Regions from separate parts of the Serratia sp. HNCC26DJ244 genome, predicted to be linked through region 1. Evidence: predicted binding sites of a transcription regulator. Region 1 holds the regulator's gene; each other region holds the start of a gene.
What was found. The regulator LexA, encoded in region 1, represses DNA repair genes until DNA is damaged. The targets are predictions, from matches to a motif close to TNCTGTATGTACATACAGNA.

Region 1 (3,832 bases):
CTCCAGTAACCGGCCAGTACGAGAACGCCCACCCTCAACAAAATATTCTACCGAATAGCCACGGGTGAATAGTTCACCAAGGTATTCACGGAAAACCGTAGAATAAAGTTTGTTACCTTTAAAGGTACGACGGATAAAGAATGCCCCCAAACGGCGGAAAATCGGCCCGGCAGGCCAGAAATTGAGGTTAATCCCTGCGGCGATATGCGGGGGAACCAGCCCTTGGTGGTAGAGCACATAGGAAAGCAAGAGGTAATCCATATGGCTGCGGTGGCAGGGTACATAGACTATCTCATGACCATCTTGTGCCAATTGCCTAACTCGTTCGGCCTTAGTGACATTAATACCCTGATAGAGGCGGTTCCAGGTCCAACTCAGGACGCGATCAGAGAGACGTACCGCTTCATAAGAGAAATTAGCCGCGATCTCTTCCATTAAGGAAATAGCGTTCTGTTGGGCTTTTTCGTAAGAGATCTTCTTGCTGCGAGCTTCATCTTCTACTGCTTTCTCAATGGCCTTGGAGGCCAGCAGCTTATTGAACAGATCCTGACGAACAGGCAGACTAGGCCCAACGGCGGCCAGGAGTTGGCGAGAGAAATGCATCCGCGCTACGCGCGCCAGTTTTTGTGCAATGGTTTTATCTGTACCATGTTCGGTTGCCATACGGCGTAAAGAAACGGTGTTGGAGAAGCGGACAAAGCTATCGCGGCCCAACCAGAGTATGGCGAAGAATTTTTGCACACCGTTTAGCAGGCGCAGGTGGGGGGCTCCCTGCCCTTCACGCCCAGGGGAACGACCAAACATCACTGACACCGGTAACATTTGGATATCAAGATCTGGATTACTGCGGTGAAGATCCAGATAATCATGGAACAGTTTTACCGACTCTTCTTTCGGTGTGTAGTAGCGAAAGACGCGTGGCCCTTCATGGATAAACACATGGCTGGGCAACACGGAGCCATCGATTTCAAGTGGCTCAAGGGGGTCGGGCAGATCCTGCGCCAGACATTGGGTACGCAGAGTGAGTAAATCTGCCTTGGAATTATAAGGCAAAACATACAAAATCGGCCTAGACGGATCCAACCCTAACTCCGAAATGGGGTCTGAAGGGATGATTTTACTTTTTACCAAAAATTTAAGTGGTAAATTCAATAGGTTATAATAAATTTTACGCCAACCTGACATAACGACCTGAAGCCTCTTGTTAGCAATTGCGCTGAAAGCATACCAGAAACCGTGTAACAGGTCTGTGGTATTGAAACGATGACCTACCTTGTGAGATGAAACATGGCAAATCAAATTACTGGCATGACACGTATTATTAAAGCTGTTGGCTATTCATATAAAGGATTAATTGCAGCCTGGCGCAATGAGGCTGCTTTCCGCCAGGAACTGGTGGTGGCCGTGGTGGCTATCGTACTGGCGATATGGCTTGATGTGGGGGCGATAGCGCGCATTTTATTGATCGGCTCCCTGGTGCTGGTGGTGATTATTGAAATTATCAACAGTGCGATTGAAGCGATCGTTGATCGGGTGGGAACTGAATATCATGAGCTTTCCGGGCGATCGAAAGACATGGCTTCAGCCGCGGTCTTTCTGACGATTATGTTGGCGCTGTTTGTCTGGATCTCGGTGCTCTGGGATCACTTTGCCTGACGAGTAAACCGATGTCATGGGGTGCGATCAATCTCGCTAATCCCTGATTTTTATTTATGAATTGATTCCCAATCCTGGTTTACCTGTATATACTCACAGCATGACTGTATAAACAAACAGGGGGCGGAATGAAAGCACTAACTACCAGACAGCAAGAGGTCTATGATCTGATTCGCGATCATATTTCACAAACGGGCATGCCACCAACACGTGCCGAGATCGCAATGCGCCTGGGGTTTCGCTCACCAAATGCGGCAGAAGAGCACCTGAAAGCTCTGGCCCGCAAAGGTGTTATTGAAGTGGTTTCCGGGGCTTCTCGCGGTATCCGCTTGCTGATGGAAGAGGAAGAAGGGTTACCCTTGGTTGGCCGGGTGGCGGCGGGCGAACCCTTGTTAGCTCAGCAACATATTGAAGGGCACTATAAAGTTGACCCGGGCTTATTTCACCCTAGTGCGGATTTCCTGTTGCGCGTCAGTGGGATGTCTATGCGCGATATCGGTATTTTGGATGGCGATCTGCTGGCGGTGCATAAAACTCAGGATGTGCGTAACGGCCAGGTGGTGGTGGCTCGTATTGAAGATGAAGTGACAGTAAAGCGCCTGAAGAAACAGGGTAATATTGTTGAGTTATTGCCAGAAAACAGTGAGTTTCAGCCAATAGTGGTGGATTTGAAGCATCAGAATTTCACGATTGAAGGCTTGGCGGTGGGCGTGATCCGCAACGGTGACTGGCTCTGACACCTCTTTTTTGTCATGTTATCTAATCAAATAGGTATATCGCCTCAATAGCGGGGCGATATTCTGTCCATGTCAACAACTCTACTTCTGCCGTCGGAATAGATCGCAATGCGTTTACTCGCTACCTTCACCAGCCCTGCTGACAAAATACTGTGGCGTCTGGCATTGCCAATGATCTTTTCCAATATCACGGTTCCTCTGCTTGGTTTGGTGGATACAGCGGTTATCGGCCATCTTGATAGCGCAATTTATCTTGGTGGGGTAGCGGTTGGTGCAATGGCGACCAATTTCCTGTTTATGTTGTTACTATTTTTGCGCATGAGTACCACCGGGTTAACGGCGCAGGCGTTAGGGGCAGGGGACCCACAGCGCTTGGCGCGTACTTTTATGCAGCCGTTGCTGTTAGCGCTGTTGATTGGCTTAACCATAGTGTTACTCCGTGGCCCACTGATCTCGCTGGCATTACATATTGTCGGTGGTGATCAAGCGGTATTAGTACAGGCTAGACGGTTTCTGGAGATCCGCTGGCTGAGTGCCCCGGCAGCACTGGCGAATATGGTATTGCTCGGCTGGTTGCTCGGTGTTCAATATGTGCGTGCGCCGGTGGTGATGCTGATAGCGGGTAATCTGCTGAATATCGTGTTGGATATCGTGCTGGTGATCGGCTTGGGTTGGGGTGTCTCGGGGGCTGCCACGGCAACGGTGCTGGCGGAGTATGCCACACTGCTGTTGGGGTTATGGCTTGCTTGGCGGGTATTATGTTCACGTGGCATCTCATTAGCGATGTTGCGGCATGCCTGGCGCGGTAACTTACGTCGCTTGTTGGCACTTAACCGCGATATCATGCTGCGCTCACTCCTGCTGCAATTGTGTTTCTCTTCGTTAACGATTTTTGCGGCGCGCATGGGGAGTGATGTGGTGGCCGTCAATGCGATATTGATGAGTTTGTTAACATTTACCGCCTATGCTTTGGATGGCTTTGCTTATGCCGTTGAGGTCCATTCCGGTTACGCCTATGGCGCAAGGGACGACCGTCAATTGCATGCGATATGGTATGCCGCTTGTCGCCAGGCAGGTATGCTGGCACTGGGCTTTGCCACGGTTTATCTGTTTACCGGGCCTTATATTGTCGCGGCTTTAACCTCATTACCGCTGTTGCGTACCTTGGCCGGTCACTATCTTCTCTGGCAAGTCGTGCTGCCTGTGGTGGGAGTCTGGTGTTATTTACTGGATGGTATGTTTATTGGTGCCACCCGTGGCACTGAAATGCGCAACAGCATGGTGGTGGCAGCAGCGGGTTATGGGCTGACTTTATTTACACTGCCACTATTAGGTAATCATGCGCTATGGCTGGCTTTGGCTGTATTCCTGGCATTACGTGGTGTTGCGCTGGGGTGGATATGGCACCGTCATCAGGTGCGTGGTACCTGGTTTTCACT
Region 2 (3,832 bases), on a different contig from region 1:
ACGCTTCCAGACACGGTGGATACCGAACGACATTAAGTCGTTCATCACATCATACTTTGCTGCTACCGAATGAAAAACCTTGGCCACCATGGCCTGTTTTTCAGCTCTGGCGACAGTATGAAAGCCAAAGTCGGTGGTTTCCTGCGTTTGATCTACCATTGTCTTGCCTGCTATTACGTCAATTTAGTGTCGAGAGTGTACCAGAAAGCCACGCAATACCCCACTTTCTCACCGCATCACCCTGCCGATGAGCCAGGTTGTTCTGCCCGGTGTTCACCCTCTTTAACCACCGATAATTCAGCCATATTCTCTTCTGACTCGGCGGGAGGATCCTCATACTGGGCATGGGCCCGTTGGGCCAATTGCGGGTTAATGGGCCGTTTGACCTCCACCCCCAGAGCTCGGAAGCTCTCTATCTGGCCGATAAGATTACCACGCCCCGAACTCAGTTTATTCATCGCCTGATGATAACTACTTTGCGCTTTATCCAGGCTTTGCCCCAGCGCCGACATATCATCAACAAACAGACGCATCTTGTCGTACAACCGAGCTGCGCGATCGGCGATACGCTGGGCATTCTGGCTTTGGTGTTCATAACGCCACAGGTTGGTAATGGTTCGCAATGCCACCAGCAACGTGGTTGGGCTAACCAACATAATATTGTGCTTCAAGGCTTCGCTAATCAATTCCGGTTCACGATCAATAGCCAACAGGAATGCGGGCTCCAATGGGATAAACATCAGCACATAATCCAGTGAGCGCAAGCCAGGTAGTTGCTGGTAGTCCTTGTGCCCCAATTGACGAATATGCCCGCGCAGAGAAGCAATATGTTCGCTCAATGCGACTTCCCGTTCGCTATCATCATCGCTATTGAAGTACCGCTCATAAGCCACCAGTGACATCTTGGCATCAATCACCACATCTTTACCTTGCGGCAAACGCACAATGACGTCGGGCTGCAGACGGCTTTGGTGATCCAAGCGCACATTGACCTGAGTTTGATACTCATGCCCTTCACGCAATCCGGAGGCTTCCAGCACCCGGCCCAAGACCACTTCCCCCCAGTTACCCTGAATTTTGTTATCCCCCTTCAGTGCCTTGGTCAGGTTGATCGCTTCACGCGCCATCTGCGCATTCAATTGCTGTAGATTACGTATTTCATGGGTCAATGTATGACGCTCGCGAGCTTCCTGGCCGAAACTATCTTGTACCTGGCGGCGAAAACCATCCAACTGTTCGCGTAACGGTAACAGCAGACGATCCAGACTTTGCCGGTTTTGTTCATCGACCTTACGACCACTGCTTTCAAAGATACGATTGGCCAGGTTTTCAAATTGCGTCGTCAACCGCTGTTCACTGCTGATTAATAACCGCTGTTTCTCTTCTGCAGCAATACGTGTCTCTTCCCAACGAACCGTCGCTTCACGCAGTTTCGCCTCTTGTGTACTATTGATTTCACGTTGGGCGCGCAACGCCTGATCTAATTGTTCACATTGATTACGCCAGTGATTGAGGTGCTGCAACCTTTCCTGCCCGGCGGCCAATTGGCTATGTAGTGCACGCAGTTCCAGATCATTTTGCCGTAATTGCTGTTCATAGCGCCGCACTGTCTCTTGGCTAGAGGTGGTTTCAAGCTGCGCTTGCTGCAAGGATTGCTCCAACAATCGCCTATCAGTTTCATGCAACGCTCGCTGCTGTTGCCCACGCCAACTCGCGATCACCCCCCCGATCAGTAGGCCAAAAACAACGCCACCCATAGCGTAAACCAACGTGATTTCCAACTTGCCCCCTTTTATATCGCGGGTGATACCCAGATTCATTCAAGCGGCGAAAGCACCTGGCTATAACTTAAATAAACCAAGGTATAGCGCCTTCGCACTGATTACCCGCCACGTTAAAGGGAGACTGTATGGATGTCCAGTCAGTTTTCATTAATCCTCGTCCCCACGCAAGTGAGGGTATTATTGACGGTTATTGAATGAGTTGCGGACACCTGCTTAGAGGAGCGCGCGGTAACCTGCTCAGTCACCGCGCTAATTAAGATGGGTTAGAACAGTTTGAAACGATACTCGGCGATAAATTGCGCCCCTAGTGAGTGGGATGTCTGATACTGACCATCGGATATCACCGGTGTTTTACTGCGATTTTTATAGGACCACCCCGGCCCCACCATCGCAAACACCGTCAAGTTCTTCAGCGTGGGATGAGAAGGATCCCAGCGACCAAAGACGTTGATTTCCCCGGTGCGCACCGCAACGCCTTGGTAGCTGAACTGAGCGGCGTTACCCGTCAAACCCGCCGTCAACTCCGGGGTGATTCGGTACTCAGCCCAGGCTGCCAGCATAGTTTCACCATCTCGCATATAGTCTTCACCAGAATAAGCCATGGAGGTAAAGTTTCCTCGTGAGTCCCTGGTCATATGTCGCGGATAAGACCCAAGCTCCCCCCCACCTTTAGGTGCACGGGTGTGAGAAACACCCAGCTTAAGACTCCAAAGTGGCTCCTGCCATTTAGCATCAAAGGCATAGTGGTTGGCATTATTGTCGAAATTACGCCGGTTCAGTGCCATAGATTTATAATCATCCAGCGCCTGAGTGGTATAAATCTGACTACCCAGGCTAAGTTTCTCAACCGGGTTAAAGGCGACTTTCAGGATCTGGCGGCGCAAATAATTCTGCGACTCACCATAAGCCAGTTGACCGTTAAACGGTTGACTCTTATAGCCCAATTCACCAGTGGCGAGATGATTGATATAGCGGCCCTCGTTGGTTTGTAACCGCAGACTATCAGGGGAATTACGCGCCATGGTGCGTTCCACATAAGCCCCGCGCAAGGAGAACCCGCCGCCTTCCATCCCACCCGACCACCCCAGATAGCTGGTAGGAGATAACCGGGTCGAGTTAGTGATAACGCCATAGTTACGTAGCGTTTGCCAGCCCCCTTGAGCATTCAGCGCCACACCAACGACGTCTCCTTTCAGCTTGATATAACGCTGACCAAATTTGCTAAAGCCCGTCGCATTATCTTTGTTATTACCTGAGCCATTGTTGTATAACACCCCTCGGGAATCAAAATAATCGCTAGCCCCCAGTTTTACCGCGCCGTAATAATCAACATTGATACCGATCATATCGGCCCAATAGCCGGATTGATAACCCAGTGCGAAACCTTGCCCCCAAGCACTATGGACTTTCTTCTGGTCGGTGGCATCTTCCTTGAGATATCTAAACTCATTTCTCAATGATAATTGCGCCTGACTATCAGTAAAAAATGGCGAAGTAAAAAGTGGTGATGTGAGGGCATTTTCATTTTTTGCCTGCACATGATTTGATAATAGTGATATAGCAATAGAACAACATAAAGTATATTTCTTCATTTTTTCATCCACTGAAATAGTATCGTTCCCCCTTCAGAGGGGGACTCTCATTTTCATTCAAACTGCGGTGGTGTTGGCGTTTTTTGGTTCTGCTCGTCATTATTCAAGTGGTTTGAATTATTTAGAGCATGAATAGTTCACCCTGAACTCCGCCGCTATCGGAGTCATTGTCAGTAGCATTCAAATTATTCCCCTGTAACCTGCAGATAAAGCCATTGAAAGTATAATTATTTTTTATTTATGATCTCTTTCCCTTTAGCGACATAACTCATATCACCAATATCAACCACAGTATATTTACCATCCTTATAGGTTATTTTTACTACTGCAGCATTTTTCAACGGTTTATTTTTGTTTGGACTGTCGGTCATATCAGAAAGCATCATCAGCATGGATAGCCCTGATGAGACCGAGAGAATATTTTTATCCTCATTCTTTAAAGCATTCTGTACCATG
Region 3 (3,832 bases), on a different contig from region 1:
TCATCTGCGCTTGAATCAATGCCGCGCTGAGTGGTAACAACAGAAAAGCAAACAGGACAACCAACCAGGTTTTATACCTTGGCACTTGCCCATTACTTTCAATTATGGTGCATTGATTATCACTTAGCCTAGAGACAATAATTGGAGCAACAAAGAAGGGTAGCAAAAACATCGACCACCCAGCACATTTAGGGGTTAATAACGTAGGTGATTGGGTAAAGGTCCTGATTTCCGCATGAATTTTCACAAACCAGAAAATATAATAAAACGGCACCACGAACAGAAAAAACGTTATTACTGGGGAGCGATACTTAGCTGGCTGAGGGGGTGTTTCTCTTAACGGTGGAGACTCATAAAACAAACAGGATTTTACGGGTATAAGAAGCAGAGTCCCTACAATGATGGGAGTAGAGACCAGGGTAAAAAAGACGACTGGATCTTCAAGTAACGAAGCAGTATAGAGATAGGTAGAAATTGGCATCATAACTATATTGAACCCAAACTTTAGCGTTACCAGCATACCAAATGCGAGAACAAAGGCTTCGACACTGCCAATCGCCCCAGCAATAAAGGCCGGAATAATAAGCAACATCGCCCCGATGCCTAAGCCTATTAAAAATTCTGCTATAACCAAGACTTCAACATTTCCAGGATTAGAACTGAACAAAGAAAAACCCAATAAAACTAACCCACTGAATAGGTAAAGCATATAATAATTCTTGATCCGACTGGCAACCCAGGCAAGGATTGCGCCAAAGAATAAACCAGCCTGTTGAGTTGCATGGACCGTGCCAATATCAGTCATGGACAAGTCTGAATTGGCTTTGATAAAGAGCAAGCCAGCAGTACTGAAAAAGTACTGACTAAAACCAAAAGCAACAAAATAAAAAACTAATCCCCAAAATCGATAACTGCTTTGCAGGTCTGCCCACGTCCATTTTTTTACTGGCGTTTTTTGGCTGATTACCATTTACTTTATCCCTCTTTTTTGAATATCTACCTAGACAAGATTTTTCTAGTTTTAGCTATTTTCTGGTTTTAACTATTTTCTAGTTTTAACAACGACAATAAGCTTATACAAGCTTTCATGCGCTGACTCAAAAATTCGACAGGATAAGCTCCCACGAAATGATCACACCACAAGGGAGCGAAACACATTGAAAATTAATGATTAAAAATGATGATTTACTGCTTGGTTTTGATTACCACGTCAGCACTAACTGCCGCTCTAATTGAGGGTCGAGCAGAGTGACATGCAAGCCAACCAACCGAACACCACGCCCTTCCCGCCGGCTTTGCCATACCTGATGAGCAACGTTAAGCAAATCCTCTTTGTTCAACACTGGCCAAACATGCTCTTGGGTTGTTTGTTGAAAATCGTGGAATTTCAGCTTCACCCCCTGCCGGGCAATATGTAGGTCGGGTTTCACTTTGCGTAAGCGCATTTCAAGCTCAGGGTAAAGCTTCTCGTTGATCAAGGCTTCACACTCTTCCCAGTGATGAATATCTACGGCTAACGTCCGTTCAACACCGAGTGATTTCCGTAAGCGATCAGGCGAAATTTCGCGATCATCAATACCCTGACAGCGTTCCCATAACACGCGGCCAAATTTACCGAAACGTTTTAATAAAGCCGCCAGATCATATCCCTGCACATCCGCACAGGTGATTAAGCCCACTTCTTCCAACCGTTTTGCGGTGACCTTCCCTACACCAGGGATCTTACTAAGGGGTAATTGTTGCAAGAATGCCGGGACTTGCGCGGGGGTAATCACATATTGGCCATTAGGTTTATTCAATTCAGAGGCGATCTTGGCCAGAAATTTGATCGGAGCAATACCCGCAGAGGCGGTTAGTTCAAGTTCATCGGCAATAGCCTGGCGGATCTCTTGAGCAATCAGCGTGGCAGAACCGTGGTGGTGAGTGCTATGAGTCACATCCAGATAGGCTTCGTCCAGAGAAAGGGGTTCAATCAACGACGTATAACGTGAAAAGATATCGCGAATATGCAGAGAGACTTCTTTGTAAACCGCCATCCGCCCCGGTAGTAATTTCAAATGCGGGCATAACTTCAGTGCCGTTGCCGTCGCCATGGCGCTATGCACACCATAACGGCGCGCGGGGTAGTTAGCTGTGCTAATCACACCACGCCGATCCGCACTGCCGCCAATCGCCAGCGGAATTTCGCGCAGGCTAGGGTCATCGCGCATCTCTACCGCCGCGAAGAAGCAATCCATATCAACATGAATAATTTTACGCATCACGCCCCCAATAATACTGTATAAGTATACAGCTTGTTATTAAAAGCTCAATCCCCTTGTTTTACCGCTTGGACTGGTGAAATAAAATAAGGGTGCTGTAAACAGCACCCTTAGTTCTTATTTCACAAGATCCGGTTTTTTACAGGATCCGGTGTTTTATAGGATCCGATGTTTTTCCAACTGTTCACGTCGTTTTGCTTCTTTTGCCAGCCGTTTTTTACGGGCATCACAAGGCTCTGGGCAATCACAGACCTTTTCTATCCCCAACGCCGTTATGCCACCACAACTGCCCTGCAAGGCGCGGCGCCGGAAAACATAACCCAACGACATGCCCCCAACCACCAACAGGAACAGCACAAAGGATACAGCGAATGTCATCAGCATAATCGCCTCACGAACCTGACTTCAGATAAGGCTTAAAGGCATCGGAGTAGCGTTCTTCAAACCCTTTATCTGTTTTGACTATCATAAATACCGGGATACCCAACAGATTCGCCAATGCTAATCCTCGTTCTGGCCCCAGTACATTCAACCCAGTGGCAAGTCCGTCTGCTGTCATGCATGATGGACTGAGTACCGAAACTGAAACCAGATTATGGCTGATCGGTTTGCCAGTAAGCGGGTCAATAGTATGAGAATAGCGCATACCGTCTTTTTCGAAATAATTACGGTAATCACCTGATGTCGCGATCGCCATCTCGCCCGGCTCAATCACTAAATGTGCCGTTTGCTCTACACCCGCGGTTGGCCGCTCAATAGCGATACGCCATGCCTTGTTTTCACCATTGTGGCCACGAGTACGAACTTCCCCGCCAATATCCACCATATAGTTTTCAACATGTTGTGATTGCAGATACTCTGCTACCACATCGACACCATAACCTTTGGCGATGGCAGAGAGATCAACATACAGTTCCGGAATACGCTTCACCAGCGCATTGCCTTCTACCGCAAGATGCTCGCTCCCTGTCCAGCTACGGCGTAACGCCAACTGTTCATCGCTTGGCACTTTATCTGGACGCCCCTCAGGGCCAAAACCCCAGAGGTTGACCAACGGCCCCACCGTCACATCCAAGGCACCTTCAGTGACATGGTTAAGGCGCAATGCCTCCACTACCACTTTGGCAGTGGCAGCAGAGACCGGGAAAGGTTTGTTGATTTCGCGGCTACGGTTAAAACGGCTCAACTCGGAATCTGGCCGGTAGGTCGACATCTGTTGGTTCACCAGCTCCAGCTGTTGGTCGATCCCTTGTTGTAACTTTTCTGCAGAAGGTGTTCCATCACCAGGAATATAGCGGACTGAGTAATAGGTCCCCATGGTTTTACCATCGAGATTTTCTTGCTTTGGCCCGCAAGCTGTTAACAAAAATGCGGCGCCAAGCGCCGCTAAAGTGATGAAAAATTTCATTCTGGTGTCACCAACTACAAAAATTAACCGCCAAAATCATCAAGCATGATGTTTTCATCTTCAACGCCGAGATCTTTCAGCATTTTGATCACTGCTGCGTTCATCATCGGTGGTCCACACATATAGAACTCGCAATCTTCCGGTGCGGGGTGATTTTTCAGAT
Region 4 (3,832 bases), on a different contig from region 1:
TCAGGTTTTAGTGCAACTGGCGGCTCGCCGTTAATCTCCCGGTAGCAGGGCTAACTGCTACCTGCTACCGGCGTCAAGCTGGCAAGCAAAATCACGACAGCGCAATAAACTGCGCGCGCAACTGGTGAATTTCATCACGCAGTGCGGCAGCCTGTTCGAACTCTAGGTTCTGTGCATGGGTATACATGCGGGCTTCCAGCACCTGGATTTGTTGTTCCAACGCTTTTGGTGTGAGATGTTGATATTGCGCACTGCTCTCTGCCGCCTTGTTTTTCCCTTTGTGCTTGCCCCGTGTACTGGGCTGCCCCAACTGTAAAATATCGCCAATTTTTTTGTTCAACCCGGTTGGCACAATGCCATTGGCTTGGTTGTGGGCTTGCTGTTTGACGCGCCGACGCTCTGTTTCGCCAATCGCTTTCGCCATGGAGTCGGTTATTCTGTCACCGTAAAGGATCGCCTTACCATTAAGATTACGTGCCGCACGGCCGATGGTCTGAATCAAAGAACGTTCAGAACGCAGGAACCCTTCTTTATCCGCATCCAGGATCGCCACCAATGACACTTCGGGCATGTCCAGCCCTTCCCTCAGCAGGTTGATGCCCACCAGCACATCAAACTCCCCCAAACGCAAATCACGAATAATTTCTACACGTTCCACTGTATCAATATCCGAATGCAGGTAACGTACGCGCTCACCATGCTCTTCAAGATAGTCAGTTAAATCTTCCGCCATCCGCTTGGTGAGTGTGGTGACCAGCACCCGTTCATTGACAGCAGCACGCAGACGAATTTCTGAAAGCAGATCGTCAACCTGAGTCGTAACCGGGCGAACTTCCACCACGGGATCGAGCAACCCGGTTGGGCGCACCACTTGATCGATAATGTCACCGCCGGATTTTTCCAGCTCATATTTACCCGGGGTCGCAGAAACATAGATTGTCTGTGGTGCCAGCGCTTCAAACTCTTCGAAACGAAGTGGCCGGTTATCCAGTGCTGAAGGCAAACGAAAACCATATTCCACCAAAGTCTCTTTGCGTGAGCGATCGCCTTTGTACATGCCGCCAATTTGCGGAATGGTGACGTGAGATTCGTCCACCACCAGTAAACCGTCCGCGGGTAGGTAGTCGAACAGCGTGGGAGGAGGATCTCCTTCTCCCCGCCCAGAGAGATAACGTGAATAGTTTTCAATACCCGAGCAATAGCCCAATTCGTTCATCATCTCCAAATCAAACTGGGTACGTTGCGATAAACGCTGCTCTTCCAGCAGTTTGTTATTCGCCAGCAACACCTTGCGCCGCTGTGCTAATTCCAGTTTGATCTCCTCCATGGCCTGCACAATGCGTTCCCGGGGGGTAACATAGTGAGATTTGGGGTAGATGGTGAAACGGGGTACGGTTTGTTCAACCTGACCGGTGAGCGGGTCAAACAGTGACAGACGTTCGACCTCGTCATCGAACAACTCCACCCGCAACGCCAGCTCATCGGATTCCGCAGGGAATATATCAATCACTTCCCCACGCACCCGGAAGGTGGCTCGCTGGAAAGCCTGATCATTACGGGTATATTGCAATTCCGCCAGCCGCCGCAGAATCGAGCGTTGATCGATGATCATCCCTTTGGTGAGGTGCAGCATCATCTTCAGATAAAGGTCAGGATCCCCCAGGCCGTAGATCGCAGAAACCGAGGCCACCACCACCACGTCACGCCGCTCAAGCAGCGCTTTGGTGGCCGACAGGCGCATTTGCTCAATATGTTCGTTTACCGAGGCATCCTTCTCGATAAAGGTATCAGAACTCGGTACGTAAGCTTCCGGCTGATAGTAGTCGTAGTAGGAGACAAAATACTCCACTGCATTCTCGGGGAAAAACTCTTTCATCTCACCATAGAGCTGCGCCGCCAGCGTCTTGTTCGGTGCCAGCACCATGGTGGGACGGTTGAGGTCCGCTATCACATTGGCAATGGTGAACGTTTTGCCCGAACCGGTTACCCCCAGCAACGTCTGGTGTGCCAAGCCATCTTCCAGCCCCATTTCCAGCTTGCGGATCGCTTCCGGCTGATCACCGGCTGGTTTGAATTCTGAATGCAGTTTGAAATGTTTGCTCATATCCCCTTCATCTTTCAATTTGCCAAGGCCACAACATGCCGCCAGGAATCAGCTGTCACTTACCCATAATACTGGATATAAAAACAGCCTCCAACACATTTATCTTTAAGTGCATTCCAGTCACTGACAAGGTAGGAACTTTCTGATTGTCAATCGTCATGTTATCCCCAGAACATATCATAAATTAACATTTCTACTACAAGGCAGCGTAAAATCACTCGCGGCACTCCCCTCCGTCAACAAGTGTCTTGATTTTAGTTAATTTATTGATATTAAATACTTTTAATTAAAAGCTGAGAATAACGGCAACCTTGTTGAAACCCGCGCCCCTGCTCTATTTACCCTACTTTTCTAGCTATAATGCACATGGTTATCCACAGGAATAGTGGATAACTCGCAGTACCCCATAAGGGGCGGGAGTTAGGCAAAGGACACTTTTCCGTTTGCAGTGGCATTGCAGTCATTTTTTTAGTTACTTTTTCACAAATATTTCGCATCGCTTATAACAATTAATGCTAAAAAAATGCATCAAAAAAATGATATTTCGGACTGTTGACAAAGTCCCTTTTTAGCTTAAGCGGACAGGGGTTTACAGTACATCGAATAAACGATCACTGACTCACTTGGCAAGCTGCGTCAAGTCAAGATATTGCGCTAGTGGCTGTTGCTCAATCTGCGGTAAATGGGGAATTTCCCCCAACAACGGGGCTGGCAACATACGGCAAAGCGTCGCAAGATACTCCTGATGGCGTTTTCCCGGTTTAATGACCTGATTGGCTATCCAACCTGCCAAGGGCAACCCCGCTTGCTGAACGGCCTGAGCGGTAAGCACTGCATGGTTGATACAACCCAGTTTGATCCCAACCACCAGAATCACCGGCAAGCGTTCCTGGCGCACCCAATCGGCAAGCGTATAGCGTTCGCAAAGTGGGGTAAACCATCCCCCGGCCCCTTCCACCAGCAACCACTCGGCCTGTTGTTCAAGGTGACGTAAACCACTAGAAAGTCGAGCCAGAGAGATGGGGATCCCTTCATGTTGGCTGGCAATATGGGGTGAGGTTGGCTCAGCAAAGGTGTATGGATTCACATCGGTATAATCCAGCACCATACTGCTGTTTCTCTGCAGAGCCAATGCATCACTATTACGCCACCCCTCAGCGGTCATTTCACTGCCTGAAGCCACTGGCTTATAACCAGCACAGCAAAACCCTGCCGCCTGAGCCGCCTGTAACAGTGCACTGCTGGCGACCGTTTTCCCCACTTCCGTATCCGTTCCCGTCACAAACCAACGTTTAATCACGATAAATAACTCCATAAACCAGATGATAACTGAGAGGGTACTGCCCCTGTTGGCAGGAGTAAGCCGCTTGCAATGCCGCTAAACGCTGGCGAGAAAGCAACCCGCTATCACGGCCCTGATGTAAATGGGTGGCACCAATCCCCTTCAATGAGCGCATCAGTGTCATAACATCAGGGTAATGCAGGGTTTGCCAGGCAGGTTGCAGCTCATGACGATAGTGCTGACAAGCAGCACTAATCTGTGCGACAGGCAGGAAATCATTCACATGGCGTTCACCATCTACCTGCTGCCAGGCAGCCGCCAATTCATGTAATGTGCCCTGTGCCAAGGTAGCGAATAAAATCACCCCACCCGGCCGCGTCACCCGGTACAGTTCCGCCAACACCTGAGGCAGAGAGCTGCACCACTGCACCACCAGACTGCTAAAA

Region 2: a site for LexA is predicted at 1,904-1,923, ahead of rmuC (DNA recombination protein RmuC). Genes of this name have one in related genera too.
Region 3: a site for LexA is predicted at 2,276-2,295, ahead of dinB (DNA polymerase IV). Genes of this name have one in related genera too.
Region 4: a site for LexA is predicted at 2,174-2,193, ahead of uvrB (excinuclease ABC subunit UvrB). Genes of this name have one in related genera too.

The regions. Positions count from the first base shown of each region.
Region 1 covers NZ_JBXUGO010000006.1:44,152-47,983, forward strand. Annotated here, with positions in the region: gene plsB (glycerol-3-phosphate 1-O-acyltransferase PlsB) at 1-1,185, opposite strand, end outside; gene AC2A06_RS06900 (diacylglycerol kinase) at 1,288-1,656, shown strand; gene lexA (transcriptional repressor LexA) at 1,785-2,393, shown strand; gene dinF (MATE family efflux transporter DinF) at 2,502-3,832, shown strand, end outside.
Region 2 covers NZ_JBXUGO010000017.1:82,773-86,604, reverse strand. Annotated here, with positions in the region: gene ubiE (bifunctional demethylmenaquinone methyltransferase/2-methoxy-6-polyprenyl-1,4-benzoquinol methylase UbiE) at 1-159, opposite strand, end outside; gene rmuC (DNA recombination protein RmuC) at 237-1,781, opposite strand; gene AC2A06_RS13935 (OprD family outer membrane porin) at 2,048-3,376, opposite strand; gene AC2A06_RS13930 (histidine phosphatase family protein) at 3,604-3,832, opposite strand, start outside.
Region 3 covers NZ_JBXUGO010000001.1:21,926-25,757, reverse strand. Annotated here, with positions in the region: gene AC2A06_RS00125 (hypothetical protein) at 1-970, opposite strand, end outside; gene dinB (DNA polymerase IV) at 1,203-2,261, opposite strand; gene nqrM ((Na+)-NQR maturation NqrM) at 2,418-2,645, opposite strand; gene AC2A06_RS00110 (FAD:protein FMN transferase) at 2,653-3,669, opposite strand; gene nqrF (NADH:ubiquinone reductase (Na(+)-transporting) subunit F) at 3,693-3,832, opposite strand, start outside.
Region 4 covers NZ_JBXUGO010000019.1:55,083-58,914, reverse strand. Annotated here, with positions in the region: gene yvcK (uridine diphosphate-N-acetylglucosamine-binding protein YvcK) at 1-34, shown strand, start outside; gene uvrB (excinuclease ABC subunit UvrB) at 92-2,104, opposite strand; gene bioD (dethiobiotin synthase) at 2,724-3,404, opposite strand; gene bioC (malonyl-ACP O-methyltransferase BioC) at 3,397-3,832, opposite strand, start outside.